DNA from 3 places in the Clostridium sp. B9 genome. Region 3 is predicted to be linked to each of the others. Evidence: riboswitches for the same ligand, from Rfam matches in the RefSeq annotation. Region 3 holds a riboswitch; each other region holds the start of a gene.
The links. A riboswitch is a leader RNA that binds a small molecule or an ion and turns the genes downstream of it on or off. The one in region 3 is predicted to bind lysine.

Region 1 (7,801 bases), 1.8 Mb from region 3:
CAGCTTTAGGAACAACAGTGGCAATATACTTTTGTATTTTATTTAAATGCAAAGGAGCCGTAAATAGTGCTTGTATTGTTGTCTTTGCAATTATGACAAGTCTAAAGGGAGTTGGCTCATATAATTATGCCTTCAATAGAATTATAGATACGTTCATTGGAGTTATAATAGGTATTTTAGTCAACAGACTTGTATATCCTTATAAAAAGACCAAAGAAGCATAAAAAAAAGAGAAGAATTAGATTCTTCTCTTTTTTATTTATATTAATTATTAGCCGCTGGCTCTTCTACTTTTTTACCGAATATCATAGTTAGTATAAATAAAGCTATTAAAGATATTGGTAATACTACCCAAAAGCTTAATCCTAACCCTGCTGGAATATATCCAAATACTACTGTTATAGCTCCAACAAATAACGCATACCATATCTGAGTTCTAACGTGTTCTATGTGGTCACAGCCTGCTCCAGTTGAAGAAAGGATTGTTGTATCTGATATTGGAGAGCAATGATCTCCAAATATTGCTCCTGTTAAAACTGCTGATGTACTAACTATTACAAACTGCCAATCTGGATTTATAGCAAATGCTAATGGGATTGCTAAAGGCATTAATATTCCCATTGTTCCATAAGCTGTACCTGTTGCAAAAGCAATTACTGAACCAAGTATAAATATAATAGCTGGTAACAAGAATGCTGGTATTGTATCTGATAATACTCCAACTAAATAAGCAGCAGTTCCTAACTCTTTTATTACGGAACTTAATGACCAAGCTAATATAAGAATTACTCCTGTTATTAAAAGACCTTTCATTCCTTCAACCCATATTCCTATACCTTCTGATATAGTAAATATTTTTCTACCTACACCTAAGGCTAAAGCAACTATTGTAGCTAATAATGCTGATTGGAATAAAACTATTGAAGCATCAGCATTTGAGAAAGCAGCCTGTATGCTTGCAAAGCTTAGTGGAGAGTTATTCATCATCTCTATTATTGCCAAATCTTCTCCACCCATTACAGTTACCCATCCACTGTAATAAAATCCAATTAATGATGAGCCTATTAAAACACCTATTGGAATTATTGCATTCCATACACTTAACTTGATTCCCTCTATTGGTTCTAAATCTTCACTATCTGTTGCTGTTTCTGTAACTGGTAATACTTCACCTTTTCTAGCTCTTCTCTCAGCTTTAAGCATTGGGCCAAACTCTCTTAAAGTAATTGCTGATATAACAACAAAAGCTAAGATTAATATGTTATAAAATCTATAAGGTATAGTTTCTAAGAAAACTCCAAATCCATCTGCTTCTATTCCAACACTTTGAAGCGCATCTCCTATTAATCCAACCTCTAATCCTATCCAAGTTGATATTATTGCTAACCCCGCTATTGGAGCTGCAGTAGCATCTATAACAAAAGCTAATTTTTCTCTTGAAACACCTAATTTATCTGTAACTGGTCTCATTATAGGACCAACTATTAATGAATTTGCATAATCATCAAAGAAAACTGCTAACCCTAAAAGCCAAGTTGTAAGCTGTGCACTTTTAACTGTCTTAGCTTTTCTTGCTAAAGCTTCAGCTATCGCCTTAGCTCCTCCCATTTTAGCTACTAAGTGAATAACTCCTCCTATAACTAAAACTTGAAGGATAATACCTGCATTCCATGGATCCGCTAAAGAGTTTAAAGCTCTATAAGTAAAATCTATAAATCCTTGAGTTAACGCTTGAATTACGTTAAATCCGTTTAGTTGTAACATTACGCATCCTGTCATTGTACCTATGAATAGTGAAACTATAACATTCTTTGTTATGAAAGCTAGCACTATTGAAACTAATGGTGGTAAAACCGTCCATAAGCCAAATTTAGCTGAGTTTACCGCCGCAATATCTTCAGTTGCAAAAACTAAAGTTGAACATAGCATTGTCATAATAAAAACTGCTAAAAAAACTTGAAATCTTGTTCTGTTTCTCATTTTGAAATCCCCCTTAAAATATTAGTGAATTAATCTATAGAGGCCCTATTTTCATTACTATTATCTCTAAATACTTTTATATTTATTAATAAAAAAAGACCTTAGGCTTAATCAACCTAAGGTCTTAATAGTACGAAACTTCTCTGTTAAATAAACATATTCTTACTAGTATGATTCCCTAAGATGATAGCACTCCACAAATTTTCTTGTGACAGTGTTACACATATTCTGTGCAACCCCAGCATCTAGCCTCAAAGCTTTGACTAGAAACTTCGGCGATAATCCCTTTCCTAACACTTCTACGTTGCTTAACTCTGTCTTAGTACTATTGATTGCTCGCGCCTCTACCTCTTTTAAACTATTCACTTTTCGAATTATTATATTGTATATATTTATACACTATAACTATGAGTGTTTCAACCATTTTATAACTTTATTAACTATTTATTAAAAAAATCCAGACTTTATTATAGAAATTAAAAGCCAAAATCCAAATACTCCAGAAACAACAAATCCTATAACACCTAATAATGGAACTCCTTCAAAAGTAGGACCAATCCTAGCATCTACTATTAAAGAAGAGCCTATTATCATACATCCAACAATAAGTGCAAATGATATTCTATTAACCATTCTATTTAAATCAGTTAAAGGCTTATCCAGTCCATTAACCTCTATCTGCATCTTAGTTCTTCCATTTGATAAACTATCCACTAGCTCTGAAAACTTAGTAGGAATCTCAAGGCTTTTTTCTGCAAATTTATATGCACCAATTATAAGTTTATCCTTATCTAAACTTTCTAGCATTGCCTCTTTATTTCTTTCTTTTATGTAAGGGAAAATACACTCCATAATCTCTAGATCTGGATCAATTTTCGCTACAACCCCTTCTAAAATCACTATAGACCTTACTAAAGTAACAAGTTCTTTAGGCATTTGCAAATTATTTCTTTCAGCTATATCAAATATCTCTTTGAATAAATCTGATATTTTTATACTTTTTAAAGAAGCATTTATGTATCTTAAAACTATGTTGTTTAAGTCATCATATAAAATCGAAGTCTTAACTGGTCCCTTTCTTATGGCAATAGCATTAACGAAATCAACTAAAGTATCTATATCATCTAAAGCCATTGCTATCATAGCCTTCGTAAGCCATTTTTTAAGATTTGCATCTAGTTCTCCAACTAGGCCAAAATCTATAAAATATATCTTACCATCTTTTATGAAAAGATTTCCTGGATGGGGGTCACCATGAAAAAATCCATCTTCAAATACTTGTTTAAAAAACGAATTAGCTAATTTATTCGCTATATCTTTTCTATCATATCCTTCACGCTCTAATATCTTATCATCAGTTATTTTGTACCCTTCAATATACTCCATTGTTAAAACTTTTTTAGAAGTCAATCTATCTATAATTGTAGGTGCACTAACACATGCAACATTTTTATTTAAAACTTTAAATTTAACTGTATTCTTAGCCTCTTTTATAAAATCAAGTTCTTTAAGCGTAGCATCTTCAATTTCTTTAAATGCTTCAAATGGATTTACAGGAATATTAGACATATGTGCTGTTGTAAATCTACTTAATCTTCTAAGTATGCTTAAATCAAGCTTCATCTTCTCTGCAATTTCATAATGTTGAACCTTAACAACAACCTCTCTTCCATCAAGCAAAGTAGCTCTATGAACTTGCGCAATAGATGCTGATGCTAATGGTCTTTCACTAAAATACGTAAAGTAAGTATCTATACTTGTTCCAAAAGATTCTTGAAATATTTCTTTAACTTTATCAAAACTAGTTATCTCATTCTCATCCTGAAGCTTCTCCAGCTCCTTTATATAAGCCTTAGGAAGTAAATCTGGCCTTGTACTAAGTATTTGTCCTATCTTAACAAATGTAGCCCCTAATTCCTCTAAAGCCTCTCTAAAAGCCTGTGGTCTAGGTTCACCTTTTTTGCTATTAGGTAATTTGCTAGATACTAAGAAATCAAAACCATAATAAGTAAAAACCCTAACAATTTCTCTTAACCTCTGAACACCTTGTCTCTTACTCATAAACTCACCTCCTATACTATCTAACTTAGAAAAACTATTGTTATTTTCCATAAGCAATTTAATTTTTTAATTTATAACCTTACTTATATCAAAAATCTAAATAAAACTTATAAATATCTTAAAAAACTTAACCTAAGTTCCCTAATATATTTATAAGTTTTATCATCAATTGATTTTGAGATATATCTCAAAAACCTTACTCTTCTCTATTATTTAATTTATCTTCTAAAACAGCTACTCTCTCTCTTAATTTATTTATTTCTTCAAGAGTTTCTTTATTAGCTTCATCATACATAGCTTTGAAGTCATCCTTTGAAAAAGGTTTAAGCTTCTCTAATTTTTCATTTATTTCATTTGTAGCTTCATTTGTTCTTTCTTGTACATTTCTTTTTAATTCTTCTGATAATACTTTACCATCTTCAACAGTCATTCTTCCTTTAGAAACCATGTCTCCTATGAAAGAATCTGCTTTTTCATAAGCTGTAGCAGCAGTTCCAACTCCAGCTAACATAGCTTTTTTTAATTCATTTATCATATTGATCATCTCCTAAAACCATAGTATTTTCTTATGAATTTATTTAATTCTACTCTTAATTTCTTCAGAAATAAAGCTTATTATTCTTAAAGTAAACTTAAATTTAGAATTATTTATTACTCATAAACTTCTCTATATCTTCTACTGATTTTATGCAATCCTTAGTTAAAACTTCACAACCATCTTTAGTAACTAAAACATCATCCTCTATTCTAATACCGATACACTCTTCTTCAATGTATAGTCCAGGCTCTACAGTATATACCATTCCTTCTTCAAGGATTATATTTCTCTTTCCAACATCATGAGTATCAAGTCCTAAGCTATGTCCTATTGAGTGGAAGTAATACTTTCTAAACTCTTTCTTATCTTCAATAAGTCCAAGTCTAACACAAGCTTCTGCTAAAAGGTTATTCGCCTTTTCATTTAACTCAACAAAACCTACTCCAGGTCTTATAGAGTTTATTATCTCTTCATTAACCTTTAAAACTTCCTCATATACTTCTTTTTGTCTTTTTGAGAATTTACCATTAGCAGGGAATGTTCTTGATATATCTCCATTATAGTAGTTAACTTGAGCACCTAAATCAAATAGAATTAAATCCCCATCTTTGATTTCACTATTATTATCTACATAATGTAAAGTAGCCGCATTAACTCCAGCTGCTGCTATTGTTTTGAAAGCATAATCCTTAACACCATGCTGCTTTAAATAGAAATCAAAGTAAGCCTCTAATTCATATTCCTTCATTCCAGGCTTACACTCTTTCATTAAAAGTTCTACACCCTTAGCCGTTATGTCTGCAGCCTTCTTGATTTCTTCTACTTCTTCTGCACATTTAATCTGTCTTAGATCAGCTATTTTACTATAAGTATCCTTTACTACCACCTGAGGATATTTTTCTCTTATTTCCTTAGCAAATCCTTGACTCTTACTAACCTCTTCGTTAAATCCTACTCTCTCTAAATCTAAGTATAAGATCTCAGCTATTCCATTAACAAATAAAGTGTTTAAATCACCTTCAAATTGTTCTAAGTATTTTATATTTTCAATTCCTGAAACCTCTTTAGCCTCATAATCTCTAATTGTCTTTCCAGTCCATTTTTCTTGCTCTAAATTAGGTCTTAATATATATAAGTTCTCTTCGGTGATTCCACCAATCTTTTTAATAACTAAAATATGTTTTTCTTCATCTATTCCTGTTAAGTAATAGAAATTTCTATTAGGAGTAAATGGGAAATACTCATCAGCAGTCTTTCTCTTTGCTTCTCCTGCAAACAATACTAGTACTGAATTATCATCTAATTTCTTTAATAAATTCTCTCTGTTCTTAGTAAAAACTAATTTGTTCATCTAAATCCCTCCAATTCCTATTTATTAAATTTTACCATATATACCTTTTAAAATCTTATCTTTAGAATGACATATTTTTATTTTTATCTAAATTAAAAAAAATACTCACTAGTTACCTAGTGAGTATTTATTATTCATCTTAGTACAAAACTACTAAACTCTGTCTTTTTTGCCTTCGAAAGCGTTAGTGTACATTTGCTTGATTTCACTGATTAATGGGTATCTTGGGTTAGCTCCTGTACATTGGTCATCGAATGCATCTTCACTCATTTTTTCTAATGTAGCGTAGAAGGCTTCTTTTGAAACTCCGCAATCAGCTATTGTTGCAGGGATTCCAACAGTCTTCTTAAGACCATCTATAGCTTTGATTAAGTTGTTAACTTTCTCATCTTCATTCTTTCCACCTAATCCTAAGTAGTCAGCTATTACAGCGTATCTCCACTTAGCATTTGGATACTTGTATTGTGGGAATGCAGCTTGTTTTCTTGGGTTGTCAACAGCGTTGAATCTTATTACTTGGTCGATTAAGATTCCGTTAGCAACTCCGTGAGCTATATGGTGCTCTGATCCTAATTTGTGTGCCATTGAGTGACATACTCCTAAGAATGCGTTAGCGAATGCCATACCTGCCATTGTTGAAGCGTGAGCCATTTTCTCTCTTGCTTTAACATTTGTAGTTCCCTCAGCGTAAGCTTGTGGTAAGTATTTGAATATTAATCTGATAGCTTCTAAAGCTAATCCGTTAGTGTACTCTGATGCTAAAACTGAAACATAAGCTTCTAAAGCATGAGTTAATGCGTCAATTCCTGATGCAGCTGTTAATCCTTTTGGCATGTTCATCATAAGTTCAGCATCTATGATAGCCATATCTGGAGTTAACTCGTAATCTGCTAATGGGTATTTTACTCCTGTTTCTTCATCAGTTATAACTGCGAATGGAGTTACTTCTGAACCAGTACCAGCTGATGTTGGAACTGAAATCATCATAGCTTTTTGACCCATAGTTGGGAATGGGTAAACTCTCTTTCTTATATCCATAAATCTCATTGCTAAATCTTCGAAAGCAACTTCTGGATGCTCATACATTACCCACATAATCTTAGCAGCGTCCATTGGTGAACCTCCACCAAGAGCTATGATTGCATCTGGTTGATAGCTTCTCATTGCTTCAGCACCTTTTTTAGCACATGCTAAAGTTGGGTCTGGAGTAACTTCTGAGAATACTCTGAAATCTACACCTATTTCTTCTAAAACATTTGTTATTTTATCAACATATCCTAGACTAGCTAGTACGTTGTCTGTTACTATAAATACTTTTTTCTTGTTTAAATCTTTTAATTCTCTAAGAGCAACTCCTAAAGCACCATATTTGAAGTAAACTTTTTCTGGAACTCTGAACCAAAGCATATTTTCTCTCCTTTCAGCTACACTCTTAATGTTAATTAAGTGTTTAGGACCAACGTTTTCTGAAACTGAGTTTCCACCCCATGATCCGCAACCTAATGTTAATGAAGGTGCTAGCTTAAAGTTGTAGATATCTCCGATTGCTCCTTGAGTTGATGGCATGTTGATTATTGTTCTACCAGTTTTCATAGTAGCACCAAATTTCATGATTCTGTCTTGTGACTTCATTCTATCTGTATATAAAACTGAAGTATGACCAAATCCACCAAGTTCAACTAATCTTTCAGCTTTAACTAAAGCTTCTTCGAAGTTAGCAACTCTGTACATTCCTAATACTGGTGATAATTTCTCGTGTGAGAATGGCTCTTCTAATTCAACTGATTCAACTTCACCTATTAAAACTTTAGTGTCTTTTGGAACTTTAACACCAGCCATATCAGCTATTTTCCATGCTGATTGACCAACTA
Region 2 (7,801 bases), 1.0 Mb from region 3:
AGTAGGCCGCAGAGAATAGGCCCAAGCAACTGTTTAGCAAAAACACAGGTCTCTGCTAAAGCGTAAGCTGATGTATAGGGGCTGACGCCTGCCCGGTGCTGGAAGGTTAAGGGGAATACTTAGCGCAAGCGAAGGTATGAACTTAAGCCCCAGTAAACGGCGGCCGTAACTATAACGGTCCTAAGGTAGCGAAATTCCTTGTCAGGTAAGTTCTGACCCGCACGAATGGCGTAATGACTTGGGCACTGTCTCAACTGTAAATCCGGCGAAGTTGTAGTGCGAGTGAAGATGCTCGCTACCCGCGATTGGACGGAAAGACCCCGTAGAGCTTTACTGTAGCTTAGCATTGAGTTTTGGTATTGTCTGTACAGGATAGGTGGGAGACTAGGAAACTAGGGCGTCAGCCTTAGTGGAGTCATCCTTGGGATACCACCCTGACAGTACTGAAATTCTAACTGGCGGCCATGAATCTGGTCACAGGACATTGTTAGGTGGGCAGTTTGACTGGGGCGGTCGCCTCCTAAAAAGTAACGGAGGCGCCCAAAGGTTCCCTCAGAACGGTCGGAAATCGTTCGAAGAGTGCAAAGGCAGAAGGGAGCCTGACTGCGACACCCACAAGTGGAGCAGGGACGAAAGTCGGGCTTAGTGATCCGGTGGTACCTCGTGGGAGGGCCATCGCTCAACGGATAAAAGCTACCTCGGGGATAACAGGCTGATCTCCCCCAAGAGTCCACATCGACGGGGAGGTTTGGCACCTCGATGTCGGCTCGTCGCATCCTGGGGCTGAAGTAGGTCCCAAGGGTTGGGCTGTTCGCCCATTAAAGCGGCACGCGAGCTGGGTTCAGAACGTCGTGAGACAGTTCGGTCCCTATCCGTCGCGGGCGTAGGAAATTTGAGAGGAGCTGTCCTTAGTACGAGAGGACCGGGATGGACTGACCTCTGGTGTACCAGTTGTTCCGCCAGGAGCACAGCTGGGTAGCTAAGTCGGGAATGGATAAACGCTGAAAGCATCTAAGCGTGAAGCCAACCTCAAGATGAGATTTCCCATAGCGTAAGCTAGTAAGATCCCTTGAAGAACACAAGGTTGATAGGTCGGGGGTGTAAGCATGGTAACATGTTCAGCTGACCGATACTAATAGATCGAGGGCTTGACCAAATTATAGTAAATTAAATTTGATTATGTGCAATTTTGAAAGAACAATCTTTCTAAATATCTGGTGATGATGTTCTTTAGGGTAACACCCGTTCCCATTCCGAACACGACGGTTAAGCCTTTAGAAGCCGATGGTACTGCACGGGAGACTGTGTGGGAGAGTAGGTGGTCGCCAGGTTAGTTTGGCCCCTTGGTCAAGCGGTTAAGACACCACCCTTTCACGGTGGTAACAGGGGTTCGATTCCCCTAGGGGTCACCATAAACTCGATAAACTAAGTTTATCGAGTTTTTTTATATTTAAAAATATTATTTTTATTTGATATTGATTCTAAAAATAATTAAAAAAGTTAAAGTGATTTAACTTTCTATGAATTTAATTCAATTTTAAAGTTATACATAGAAATTAAAAAAATTCGAAGTATAACTTATGAATAGGAAAATTTAGATACCTTGTTAAGGTGAGTGTTTTTATGTAGAATTATATTAATAGATTATTTTATAAATATTTTTAGTTAAAAATAAAATTAGATAAAAGTTATTATATATTATTAAAAATGATTTATTATAAAGTATATAATATTAAATTTTGAATGGATGTATTGATTAGATTAATTAATTAGAGGTTACAATAAGATGAAATATGGTAGTGTTATAGAAAAAGCAATATTTTTAAGAAGACCTAATAGATTTCAAGCGTATGTTAATTTAAATGGTGAAGAAATTTTAGTGCATGTTCCCAATACAGGAAGATGCAGAGAGATTTTAAAGGAAGGGTGTACGGTCTTACTAAGAAAAGGAACTACACCAAATAGAAAAACTCCTTATGATCTTATAGCAGCTTATAAAGGGGATATTTTGATAAATATAGATTCGCAAATTCCTAATAAGGTTGTTGAAGAAGCTCTTAAAAATAAGAAGATAGAAAAACTAGTTAAGTTTAAACACATTATGAGAGAAAAGACTTTTGGAAATTCTAGGTTTGATTTTAAACTACAAGATGATGAAGAGAATACATATTATTTAGAAGTTAAAGGTGTTACATTAGAGGAGAGTATGGAAGCAAGATTTCCAGATGCACCTACAGATAGAGGAAGAAAACATATTCTAGAACTTATAGAAGTTAAAAATATAGGAATGGGTGCAGGGATAATATTTTTAATTCAAATAGACAATGTAAATAAATTCTATCCTAATGATGAAACAGATCCTAAGTTTGGTGAAGCACTTAGATTAGCTAAATCTAAAGGTGTAGATATATTTTCATACAATTGTAGAGTAACTGAAGAAGAAATAGAGTTACTAAATCCTGTTGAAATAATACTATAGTTGCTTTAAAATAGCGCTAATAAAATAAATATAGAGTATTTGAGAATAAGAAAGGTGGTGAACTTTAGTTAAGTGTAGTAATGTTGAATAAAGTTTCTATTTAAGAGATTTAAGATATTCTTTGCTAAAGTGTTTTAGAAAAATATATGATTGATTTTAGTGAGAAATTCAGCGTTTTAATAAACTTTTCTAAAGGTATTTATATGAAGTTTAATTATTGTCCATTATGCGGTAAGAAGTTAGAACTTAAAGATAGTTGGGATGAAGGAATGGTTCCTTATTGCAGTGAACATGATATGATGTTTTTTGATTTACCAAAACCTTGTGTTGTGGTTGCTGTTATTAAAGGTGATGAGATAATTTTATTAAAACAAAGTTATATATACAAAGATTCAAAGGTTCTTATATCTGGATATGTAGGCATTGATGAAGAAGCAGAGGATACTGTTTACAGAGAGGTTAAAGAAGAAACCGGTATAACTGTTAGAGATGTGAAATATTTAGGTAGTGATTATGTAGAGGGAAAAGAATTGCTTATGCTTACATATATAGCTTATTATGAATCAGGAGAGATTAAAAAATCTACTGAGGTCGAAGGAATAGCTTGGTATAATATAGAGGATGCTCTTTGTGAACTCAATGAAGATAAAGTAGGAAAAAGAGTTGTTAGAAAAGTTTTAAAAGAAATTGGATATAAAGGAACAAAAGCTTTTAGATGTGAGAGTGGTAAGTGTAACTTATAAAAATTAATATATTACAAGACTTATATTTATATGTTTATATTATAAATATAAGTTTTTTTTATTTGGTTATGTTTTAAGTGAGTGTTGATTTAAAACATAGCTTTTTTATTAGTATAATAGTAGTTTGTTAAAATTTCTTTAGAGATAAAATGAAATTACTAATAATTAGAATGTACAACTATTTTTATTAATAAGTTTTTAAAATAGTGTTGCAATTTTTTTTTATATTTAGTAACATTATAGTCAAATATTAATATAATAATTATTGAATAAAGTAAGAAATAGGACCAAAGTAGAGGTGCTGTGATTAAGAGTAATCATATGGAGCTGACGAGTGATGAGATATGATGAAAGGGATCATAGCCGAAGGATTAGAGATGGTAGTCGATTTTCCTGGGGATATGTAAAATATACATATAACTGTCACTTTAAAAAAAGTGGAGTGCTACAAGGTACGCTAAGTTGCTATTTGAGCAGCAAAGGTGTTCCTTTGCTGCTTTATTTATTGGAATAAAATGCCAAACTGTCAGTAGCTTTGCATACTTTTATACTCTACCACTAAAATATTATAATTGTGTGGAGGATAAGATATGAAATTATTTGGAACAATGAGAGTTGAAGAAAATGAATTATACGTGGGAGGAGTTAAAGCAAGTGCTTTAGCAAAGGAATTTGGAACTCCTTTATATGTAATTGATGAGGAATTGGTTAGAAGCAATTGTAGAAGATATTATTCTTCTATGGAGTGTGAGAAAAGAAACAACAGAGTTACTTATGCAGGTAAGGCTTTTATAAATATGGCAATGTGCAACTTAGTGAATGAAGAAAATTTATATTTAGATGTAGTTTCAGGGGGAGAGCTTTATACAGCGTACAAAGCAGGATTTCCTTTAGAAAGAATATATTTTCATGGAAATAACAAATCAAGTTATGAGATAGACTTAGGAGTTAGACTTGGTATAGGCAGATTTATAGTTGATAATTTACATGAGTTAGAAACTTTAAATTCTATAGCTAAAGAATATGGAAGAGTTCAAAAAGTTTATTTAAGAATAACTCCAGGAGTTGAGGCTCACACACATGAGTATATAAAAACTGGACAGTTAGATTCAAAATTTGGATTCCCTGTAATTGGAGATACAGTATTTGATGTAGTTAAGCATGTATTAGATTTAGAATATGTTGAATTAAGTGGATTACATTGTCATATAGGATCACAAATATTTGAACTAGAACCTTTTGAAGATACAACTGAGATAATGCTTAATCTTATAAATGAAATAAAAGAAAGACTTGGATATGAAATAAAAGAGTTAGACCTAGGTGGAGGTTTTGGTATTTATTATACTGAAGGTGATGCACCAAGAGAGATTGAGGATTATTGTTCAACTATATTAAGAAAAGCCGAGGAAGTTTGTGAAAGATTAAATATGGAAGTTCCTATATTAAGTGTAGAACCAGGAAGAAGTATTATAGGAAATGCAGGATTTACTTTATATACTGTTGGGGCTATTAAGGAAATACCTAATATAAGAAAATATGTTAGTGTAGATGGTGGAATGAGTGATAATATAAGACCAGCTTTATATAGTGCTCATTATGAATCAATAATAGCTAATAGGGTTTATGATGAATCTAGAGAAACTGTAACAGTAGCAGGAAAATGTTGTGAATCAGGAGATGTTCTCCTAAATTCAATAGAAATGCCCAAAATGGAAACAGGGGATATTTTAGCAATAATGTCTACTGGGGCATATGGACATTCAATGGCTAATAATTATAATAGGATTCCAAAAGCTGCTGTTGTTAGTATTAACAATGGGGTTTCAAGGCTTATGTGTAGAAGAGAGACTTATGAGGATATGTTAAGAAATGAATATATTTAAGTAATAAAGATATGGTGGGTTGCATAGTAAATATAATATTATGCAATCTTTTTTATTTTTATATTGAAACAAAATTGCCAATAGTAAATTTAAAAATATTTTAGTAAATGTATTTAGAATATTAGATTAAAGTATATAATAAAAGAGAGAGAAAAAATGAATATAAAAGTAAAATAGACATAAAAAAGACATAAACTACTGGTAAAATTAAAGTAAAATAATTTTAAAAGTTGAGAGTAAAAGTATGAATTAAAGTTTACAAAGTTATGGTAATTTGTGATATACTTATATGTGACACTTTTAAATTAAACATTAGTATTTATGATTCTAAAGATGTTAAGGATTAATTTAGTTAAACTTTAATATTTCTTATATAATTTGATGATGAGGAGTATAAAATGAAGGAATTAATAGTCGATAGAATTGAAGAAAATTTTATTGTATGTGAAGATGAAAATGAAAGCATTTTGGAATTGAAAAGTGACGATGTAATAGGAGCTGTAAAAGAGGGGGATGTTTTAGTAAAAGGTAAAGAAGGTAAGTTTTTGGTAGATAAAGAACTTACAATAAGAAGAAGAAAAGAGATTGAAGATTTAATGAAAGGTATGTGGGAAGAATAATGGCAAAAAATGTAGCAAAGAAGAATTCATTCTTTTTTGATTGGATAATACCAATCTTAGCAGCCTTACTATTAGCCGCTTTGATTCATAAATTTGTACTGTTTAAGATTAAGGTTCCAACAGGTTCAATGATGCCAACAGTAGAGATTGGGGATCAATTATTTGTTACAAGAATTTATAATCCTTCCAATATAAAAAGAGGAGACATAGTAGTTTTCGAGTCAGATGAACTTCATGAACCACTTCTTAAACGTGTTATTGGGTTACCAGGTGAACATGTTGAGGTGAAAAGTGATGGTTCAGTTTACATTAATGGGGAGAAACTTCAAGAAGACTATGTTAAGTACCAAGGTGGAAAAACAGATATGTCTTTTGATGTTCCAGAAGGAAAGTTTCTTATGTTAGGTGACAACAGAGATAATAGTGATGACGCTAGATATTGGAAGAATCCATATATAGATGGGAAAGATATAGAAGCAAAAGCACAGATAACAGTATATCCTTTTAATAGAATTGGATTTGTAGAATAAACATTAGAAAAGGAGGAATGAGGTATGTTTAAAGATAAAAAAATACTTAAATATATTCTTATATATGGTATCATTGCATTTGGTATAGTATTAACTTTTAATATGGTTAAAGATGAGTTATTATATGAAAAAGTAGATTACAGTACTTTTATGCAGATGGTAGATAAGAAAGAAGTTAAATCAGTTAATTTTGTGGGAAATCAAATAGAAATAACTCCTTCTGATAGCAGTAAAGCAAAAGGAAAGATATTATATACAACTAACCCAGCAGTAGCTGGTATAACTCAACCTGATTTAATAAAAGATTTAACAGCAGCAGGAGTAGGCTTTAATGTTGCTAAGCCTGAAAACTATCAGTTTGTAGGTTTACTAATGTCATGGGTATTCCCATTATTACTTATTTTCTTCTTAGGAAGAATGATGTTCTCTAAAATGAATAATAAAATGGGTGGCGGAGTGATGTCATTTGGAAAGAACAATGCCAAACTTTATGCTGAGAATGAGACTGGAATAACATTTAAAGATGTTGCAGGTCAAGAAGAAGCTAAAGAGTCTTTAGTTGAAATAGTAGACTTTTTACACGATACAAGTAAGTATGTAGCTATAGGAGCTAAACTTCCAAAGGGTGCTTTACTAGTAGGGCCTCCAGGAACAGGTAAAACTTTACTTGCTAAAGCTGTTGCAGGAGAAGCTAAAGTACCATTCTTCTCAATGTCAGGTTCAGACTTCGTTGAGATGTTTGTTGGTATGGGTGCTGCAAGAGTAAGAGATTTATTCAAGCAAGCTGAAGAAAAAGCTCCATGTATAGTATTTATAGATGAGATTGATGCTATTGGTAAAAGTAGAGAAGGTTCAATTCAAGGTAATGATGAAAGAGAACAAACTCTAAACCAATTATTAACTGAGATGGATGGTTTTGATTCTTCAAAAGGAGTTGTTATATTAGCAGCTACAAATAGACCAGAGGTTCTAGATAAAGCATTATTAAGACCAGGTAGATTTGATAGAAGAATTATAGTTGATAGACCAGATTTAATAGGTAGAGAAGAAATATTAAAAGTTCACTCTAGAGATGTTAAATTAGCAGATGACGTTTCGTTAGAAGAAGTAGCAAAATCTACTCCAGGAGCAGTTGGAGCTGACTTAGCTAACATAGTTAATGAAGCTGCCTTAAGAGCAGTTAAACATGGTAGAAAAGTAGTTATCCAAGAAGACTTGGATGAAGCTGTTGAAGTTATCATAGCTGGTCAAGAGAAGAAGGATAGAATACTTTCACCAAAAGAAAAGAAAATTGTTGCTTATCATGAAGTTGGGCACGCATTAGTTGCTGCTTTATTAAATAATACAGATCCAGTTCATAAGATAACAATAGTACCTAGAACAATGGGGGCTTTAGGATATACAATGCAGCTTCCAGAAGAAGAAAAGTATTTAGTATCTAAAGATGAGATGATAGATCAAATATCAGTTATGCTAGGTGGTAGAGCTGCTGAAGAAGTAGTATTTAATACAATAACTACAGGTGCTTCAAATGATATAGAAA
Region 3 (7,801 bases):
TTTTATCACTTGCTAAAGGTCTTTGAGCAAATATTAAGTTTCCACCTTTTTTTGCATAGTCAATAAGCTTAGGTAAATAATCGAAATTAGCTAAGTCTTCACTATTTATTATAATTGCCCTAAAGCCATCCACATCTCCATTAAAACTTTTTATAGGAAGTGTAGTGATGTCTTTATCCATAGCTTCAATGACCCTTTTAAAATTACTATAAACCTTCTTATCCTCAACTCCATCACCGTTCAAAATCAAAAAAATATCTGGTGATGTGTTTTTAAGTGTTTCATATTCTGAAGAGGAATATCTTGGCTTATTTAAATTTGGTATATGAGTATTTTCTATTTTATCAAAGACATAGTTTAGCTTCATAAAAGAAAGCAAAAATCCTAAAAATAAACTTAAAGTAATAAAAGAAAAAATAAATTTTTTACTAAACATCCTTATTCCCCTCCATCCAAAATCTTAATAACTCTAGTGAATCCCTAGTTAACTTAATGTTTGATTTTCTTATATCTAGAATAGTATTATCAAAACTTTCTTTATCATTTAAATAATAATAAACTTCAAGGAGTAATAAATAAGGGGTATCCTCTTCTGGAAATAAAGTCCTATATTCAGTACTATATTCTATGGCTCTTTTAAACTCTTTAAGATCTATACAAGTTTTTATTAGCTCATTAAAATGATAACTTGAAAATTCAAAGTTCCTTTTATATTCTTTAAGAGTATTTTTATATAGATACTTAAGCTTAAGAACATCCTTAGAATCAATTATGTTGCTTTCTATCCCATCCTTTATAGCTTGAAGAAACATATCTGCAGTTTTCTTATTTTTAGGATTCCTATAATATTCAGCTTCAAACTCCTGCATAATAATCGTTAGCTTACTCTTCATTTGAGTTATAGCTGTAGCTGCATAGTGAGAAGTTTCTGTATCTTCATCCACTAAAGCCTCTAATAAGATTTTTCTGTATTTGTAGGTATCTTTCTTTAAAACATCTTTTACAAGCTCTCTCTTAACATGATTATCATTAAGTATCAAAGCCTCTTCCACAGATATTAAGTCCTTTCTATTTTCTAGTTCAGCAGATCTTATAAGCAAGCTTATACTCTTGTCGTATTTATCTTCTCTCTTTAAAACCTCATCACCATGATCAGTTTTTATAAGAAAATTACATATAAATAGAACTAGTAGTATCAAGAAGCCTATGTATGGGATTGCTAATGATAATAAAAAAGCTGTACCAGCAACTTTTCTTCTTGAAACTTTTAATACTAAGAATAAAATAAAGCTTAAAACGAAATTAATTAATATCAGTTTAATCATAGTTAATTACCTCTTCTACAACTTCAGAATGAACACCTCTAGATTTTAACCTGTTTATAGGTGTCAAACTTTCCTCTTTTGTTGTATTAAGTAAAAGTATATAAACATCTCCATTCATCATTCCAACTCGATCTGTCTCCCTTGTAGATCTTTTAATAATTTCTGATAAGTCATGTAGTGGTAAAATATTATTGCTTATTTTAAGAAGTGTATAATCTAACTTTTTCTCAAATTTAGCTACTTGTTTAATTTTCAATAAATTTACGAACCACTTTTCTTTAAGGAATATAGTATTTTTTATATATCTTTCTTTTAAAGTAAGTTCTTCATAGTCATAAGCCTTAATTATAGAAGTTTCTATTAAGTTAGAAATAACTTTAAATAAGTTTTCATAATACAAACTCATTTTAGAAAACTCAAGTTCTTCTATCATAATGATTGCTATAACTTTGTCTTCTTTTTTTATAGGAGCAACCATCATAGGAACACCTAAGTCTAAACTTTTATTTACAAAAACTTCTCCATATTGAATGTTTTTTTTCATCATATTTAATTTATCAAAATTAATGCTATTTGAAGGTTTAAATTCAGCATCATTTGATTTAACATTAAGCCTTAAAAAATTATTTTTTAGTGTGTATATAGCAATACGTTTACTATTTAAGAACTTCTCTAATATATCAATAGAAGATTTCAAAATGTATTGAGGTTCTAAGCTATCTAACTCCCTAACTACAGAATATATTTTTCCAAAGCTATCATTAGAAGCTATTACCTTTTCCTCTAACTCTTTTTTCTCATCGTAGGTTTTAGTATATAAATCCTCTAAAAATTCATACTCCTCTTCTTGTTTTTTCTTTTCTTTTTTTAAATTGTTTATAGATACATTTTTAAAGTCACTAGCATATCCAACATAAACTCCCACTAAAATATATGTAAGAAGTTGTACCAAGGACTCGTTTAATACAAGAATTGAGACTAAGGATATTCCCATTGATAGCTGTTCTCCAACTAACAATAAGCAAGATAATAAAGTTGCTAATAGTGACTGTTTTGAACCATAAACTATACCTATGACTATTATATAAATAAGCTTAATATCTATTGTTGAAAATATGGAGTCCGTTGGAGAAATAATATTTGAAAGAAAACAAACCAATATAAATAGAACTATATTCTCTATATAAGGTTTAGAGACCTTTAAGAAGTTCTTTATTTTTTTATATTTAGATGATTTTAAACTGCGTTCCTTTTTAAGAGCTATTAAATCCTTATAATTTTCAAAAATAATAGGCAGTTCTTTTGATAAAGAGTATTTTTCTTTGAAACCAGTAGCTATACTAAAGGATGAATTTTTAAAAATAAAATCTTCATCACCGATTTCTCTACTAAAACTTCCTGTTAGAATTTCATTTAACTCATTTAAAGTAAACTCCCCATTACTAGGAATAGTATATAATCCATTTAAAGAATTTTTGACAGATAGGTATATAGACTCTGATGCATCATTTACATTAAGATAACTCCTTCTAACAGTACTATCATAAGCAATGTTCTTTCCTTTAATTAAATTGTTCATAATAGTAAATATCTTCTTATCCATAAAATCCTTAGGGAATCCATTTCCATAAAGTATAGGGATTTTTAATGTTACAATATTTGTATTTGAAATCTCTTTAAAGGCTAAACATATATTATTGATTAATGAACCATCTAAAGCTTCATCATTTTCTTTTATTAAATCTGCTGTCCTTATAAAATTTCTAACATTGTATTTAGAAGCAAGCTTAAGTAACTTTGTAAGTTTATTTACATCCTCAAAATAATCTAAGTAGATTACTACTTTAAAAAGGTTTCTTTTAAAAATAAGCTCTAATTGTTTATCGTCTAAATTATCTTTAAAGGTTCTATATTTTTTAGAATTTGTAAAGTTATTTGACATGACTACAACTCCGAAACCTTCCTTTGAAAATCTGTGACATAGTGATTCTATAAGGGCATTCTGATTTCCTATAATAAATATCTTATTCATAATAACCTCCTTTCTTTTTTTATCTTACTCTTTATTGATAAATTGTCAATAATTTGTTAATGATTCACATTTACTTATTTAAGTATGGAGATTTTCTTTTTTAGTTTTTGGCAATATAGAACAATATATTCAAACAAAAAAAAGAAGAGGCTATAAATAACCTCTTCTTTTTATTTAAATATTCTATTGATATTTGACTTCATCTCTAGTTAAATCAACATCTTCTAATTTTATAAACTTAGTTTTATATCTAATTTTATAGTATAAATATAATCCTACAAATAGTGGAATTCCAATATATGATGAAATTAATCCACCCCAATCTACTCCATTTGTAACATCTAAGTATGCGTATCCTTGTCCTAAAACAACTACGCCACATAATAGTAATGCAATTATAGGTCCAAATGGGAATAACTTAGCTTTATAAACTAACTTATTTAAATCTTTTCCTTGAGCTACATAAGCTTTTCTAAATCTATAATGACAAAGGGCTATTCCAAGCCATGCTATAAATCCTGAAAGTCCTGAAGCTGCTACAAGCCATACGTAAACAACATTTTCTGCATAGATACCTGTTAAAAAACATAAACTTGCAATTATTGTAGTTAATATGATTGCGTTAACTGGAACACCATTTTTGCTTGTCTTTTCAAACATCTTTGGTGCCATTCCACTTTTAGCCATAGAATGAAGCATTCTACTTGATGCATACATACCTGAGTTACCAGCTGATAAAACTGATGTAAGTATTATAGCATTCATTACTGAAGCTGCTCCTGCTAAGCCTAACTTTTGGAACACTATAGTAAATGCACTTGTTTCAACACCTGCTTGTGCATTTGGAACTAAAGCTCCAATTACTAAGATTGTTCCTAAGTAGAATAATAATATTCTCCAGAAAATAGTGTTAACTGCTTTTGGTACATTTTTCTCAGGGTCTTCACTTTCACCAGCTGCAACTCCAACTAGCTCTGTACCTTGAAATGAGAAACCAGCTATTAAGAATATCATGAATATTGATTTTGTTCCTCCAATGAATGGTTCACCATTAGCATAGAAGTTTTTGAAACCAACTTTTTCTCCGCCTAGTATTCCAAATATCATAAGTACACCTACAATAAGGAATATAATAACTGTAGCAACTTTGATTGCTGCAAACCAGAATTCAGATTCACCATATGCTTTTGCTGATAATAAATTAAGACCTAATATAATTACTAAGAATAAAGCACTCCAAACTATTGATGAAACATTAGGAAACCAGAACTTCATTAATAAAGATCCTGCAACCATTTCTGTAGCTATTGTTATAGCCCAGTTGTACCAGTAGTTCCATCCTAAGGCAAATCCTAAGGCTGGATCAATAAATTTGGTAGCATATGTACCGAAAGATCCTGTTTCAGGCATGTAAGTTGCCATTTCTCCTAAGCTTGTACAAAGGAAATAAACCATTACCCCTATTACTCCGTAAGCTACAAAGGCTCCTCCAACACCTGCTTGATGCAAAGTATCTCCCATTGCTAGGAATATACCTGTTCCTATGGCTCCACCCATAGCAATCATGCTAAGATGTCTTGATTTAAGCCCTCTTTTCAAATTAGTATTTTGTTCTTGACTCATTTTTTAGTCCTCCTTATGGTTTTTTTAGTAAGCCATAAGTGATAACTAAGTCCGCTAACAAAAGAAACCCTTAAGCGTGGTTTCATGCTTAAGGGTTTGTAAAGTCTATATACAATACTCTCTTTCATGATAGCACACCACAAATTAATTGTGACAGTGTTAAGCATATTATACTTAACCCCAACCTAATAGAAATTAAAGCTTTTTCTATTGATTTCGGCAAATCATCCTTTCACTTTACTTCAACGTTGCTTACACTCAGTAAGGTTACTTTTAATCATTGCGCCTCTATCTCAGTTATTCACTTTTCATTAACAATTATGAACTCCTATTAATAAATTGTCAAGGAAAAATTCATTTTAACCTTAATGAATTTTAAACCTACATTATATAAGTTAACCTACTTTCAAATATGTAGAAATAAAAAATACTTATATTATATAGCTTGACTTTATATATTAATTATAGTAATATGTATTCATATCGAGAACATATGTATTTAGTAAAAATACAGAAGGGGGCAATTATGAAAAAATTATCTTTAGTAAGCAAAATTTTCTTCGCAATAATTTTAGGAATATTCATTGGGCTAGGATCTTCCTATATAAATACAGAAATACCGGTTAAGATATTAGTAACCTTCAATAGTTTATTTGGAAGCTTACTTAGCTTCTTAATACCACTTATAATAATTGGATTTATATTTCCTGGGATAGCATCCTTAGGAAATAAATCAGGAAAAGGACTTTTAGTAACTACTTTAGTTTCATATATATCAACATTTTCAATTGGATTAATAACTTTCTTTGTAGGAAGCTACATACTTCCTAAATTTATAGTTAGTGCTACTTTAGCTAATAGTGCAGTAAATGTTGAACCATACTTTTCAATAGATATACCTCCAATGGTAAGTGTTATGTCTGCTTTAGCTTTTTCATTCTTATTAGGAATAGGAATTTCTAAAATAAAGAATAGTTACCTATTAAGAGTATCTGAAGAATTTAATCATGTAGTTACATTAACAATAAAGAATATACTAATTCCTTTAGTTCCAGTATATATACTTTCTATATTCGCTAAGTTAAGCTTTAGTGGAGAGATATTTACAACTTTAAAATCTTTTGGAATTGTATATGCCGTATTATTCTCAATACAAGGATTATACTTATTAGTCCAGTATGTAATAGCAGGTTCTATAAAGAAAAAAAATCCTATAAAACTTATAAAGAATATGATTCCAGCTTATATGACAGCTTTAGGAACTCAATCATCAGCAGCTACTATTCCAGTAACTTTAAACTGTGCTAAGGAAAATGGTGTTGAAGAAGATGTATGTGACTTTGTAATTCCTTTAGGAGCTACAATAAACCTAGCTGGTGATACAATAACTTTAGTTCTTGCTTCTATGGCAGTAATGTATATGAGGGGACAAGTTCCTACTATAGGATTAATGCTACCATTTATATTAATGCTTGGAGTAACAATGGTTGCAGCACCTGGTGTACCTGGGGGTGGAGTTATGGCGGCTTTAGGATTACTTGAAGGTATGCTTGGATTTGGTAATGTAGAAAAGTCTTTAATGATAGCATTACATGCAGCACAAGATAGCTTTGGTACTGCTACTAACGTAACTGGTGATGGAGCTATTGCTATAATAGTAGAAGCTATTTTAAAGAGAAAATCTAAAAAGACTGAAGAAAACTTAGATGGTGAAGAGGAATTTATCCCAGAGATAAGTTATAACTAAATATTTTAAGAGCTATATCAAAACATACTACTGTTTGATATAGCTCTTTTGTTGTAAGCTCTACTTTGAATTCAGTGTTAATTTCTAGACATATCACAACTTAATAATAAAACGATACATTTTAAGACGGGTGATTTCTAGATATAGATGAAAGACCATCTTAATAAGTAATTAGAGTTTCATTGGTTATGGAAGAATAATAGCGTTAAGAAGCTTTTTCTGTTTGAACGCAGTGAGTTTAAAAGCTTTAGCTATTATTCTGGAATGACCAATAGAAACTCTTTACGAAATTAAGTTAGGTCTAAAGATATAGCTAGAAATCACCCTATTAAACATATCGTTTTATTTAATAACTATATTGCTGCTTTTAGGGAATAGTTGGTCATATAAAGCATCAAAATTTTCGTCTTCTAAAGTTACTTCTGTATCATCATTTACGTAAAATTGATGCATTGTGTTCATTATTAACTCATATTTCTTTAAGTTTCCTTCTTCAAGTAAAACTTCATAAAGATATGCTAAATGATTTTGTAAATACTCTTGCATATTTTTCATATCTTCATCTGAAATCTTGTTTTCTTTGTGAAGTTTATTAACTGGACCATTTTTAAATATAAAGTATGCTGATCCTTTAGCTATTCTTGCTATGTGTTCTTTAGTTATTTTATCATTATTCATATAATTCCACCTCTCTAATCTAACGTAATAATTATAAAATAAAATTAAATACATTTCAATTTTATCATTTATCATGGTAATCTAGATTTTTTACCCAATTTTACATTAAATTATGAATAAACTTTGTTAAATTATTAATATATTTGACATATTGATGAACAACTTGTATAATCATTTTGTTTGGTGTTCCTTTAAGTTTTTTTAAATACGCTTAAATATTAAATTCACATTCAATAATACGATTCACAAAACTCAAAAACAAGGAGTGTATTAAAAATGAAAAAAGGAAATATTATTCCTAAACTGATATTTTTCTTATTAGGAATGGCAATCATACAATTAGGAGTTGTAATATTCTTATTAACTAACGCTGGGTCTGACCCATTTACTGTATTT

Region 1: it holds a riboswitch for lysine, as region 3 does, so the genes downstream of both, ACQZHJ_RS17075 (Na+/H+ antiporter NhaC family protein) here and ACQZHJ_RS08730 (amino acid permease) in region 3, are expected to answer to the same signal.
Region 2: it holds a riboswitch for lysine, as region 3 does, so the genes downstream of both, lysA (diaminopimelate decarboxylase) here and ACQZHJ_RS08730 (amino acid permease) in region 3, are expected to answer to the same signal.

What each region holds. Positions count from the first base shown of each region.
Region 1 is NZ_JBNWKA010000003.1:3,770,077-3,777,877, forward strand. Features, by position in the region: gene ACQZHJ_RS17070 (FUSC family protein) at 1-224, shown strand, start outside; gene ACQZHJ_RS17075 (Na+/H+ antiporter NhaC family protein) at 265-1,980, opposite strand; lysine riboswitch at 2,160-2,335, opposite strand; gene ACQZHJ_RS17080 (ABC1 kinase family protein) at 2,428-4,041, opposite strand; gene ACQZHJ_RS17085 (phasin family protein) at 4,238-4,576, opposite strand; gene ACQZHJ_RS17090 (aminopeptidase P family protein) at 4,686-5,930, opposite strand; gene adhE (bifunctional acetaldehyde-CoA/alcohol dehydrogenase) at 6,084-7,801, opposite strand, start outside.
Region 2 is NZ_JBNWKA010000003.1:889,349-897,149, forward strand. Features, by position in the region: rRNA gene ACQZHJ_RS03995 (23S ribosomal RNA) at 1-1,156, shown strand, start outside; rRNA gene rrf (5S ribosomal RNA) at 1,214-1,331, shown strand; tRNA gene ACQZHJ_RS04005 (tRNA-Glu) at 1,338-1,412, shown strand; gene sfsA (DNA/RNA nuclease SfsA) at 1,787-2,479, shown strand; gene ACQZHJ_RS04015 (NAD(+) diphosphatase) at 2,683-3,222, shown strand; lysine riboswitch at 3,508-3,678, shown strand; gene lysA (diaminopimelate decarboxylase) at 3,813-5,108, shown strand; gene ACQZHJ_RS04025 (DUF3006 domain-containing protein) at 5,507-5,728, shown strand; gene lepB (signal peptidase I) at 5,728-6,258, shown strand; gene ftsH (ATP-dependent zinc metalloprotease FtsH) at 6,283-7,801, shown strand, end outside.
Region 3 is NZ_JBNWKA010000003.1:1,922,066-1,929,866, reverse strand. Features, by position in the region: gene ACQZHJ_RS08745 (DUF2194 domain-containing protein) at 1-436, opposite strand, end outside; gene ACQZHJ_RS08740 (hypothetical protein) at 429-1,325, opposite strand; gene ACQZHJ_RS08735 (NAD(P)-dependent oxidoreductase) at 1,318-3,357, opposite strand; gene ACQZHJ_RS08730 (amino acid permease) at 3,541-4,980, opposite strand; lysine riboswitch at 5,103-5,279, opposite strand; gene ACQZHJ_RS08725 (dicarboxylate/amino acid:cation symporter) at 5,507-6,727, shown strand; gene ACQZHJ_RS08720 (hypothetical protein) at 7,070-7,405, opposite strand; gene ACQZHJ_RS08715 (YczE/YyaS/YitT family protein) at 7,682-7,801, shown strand, end outside.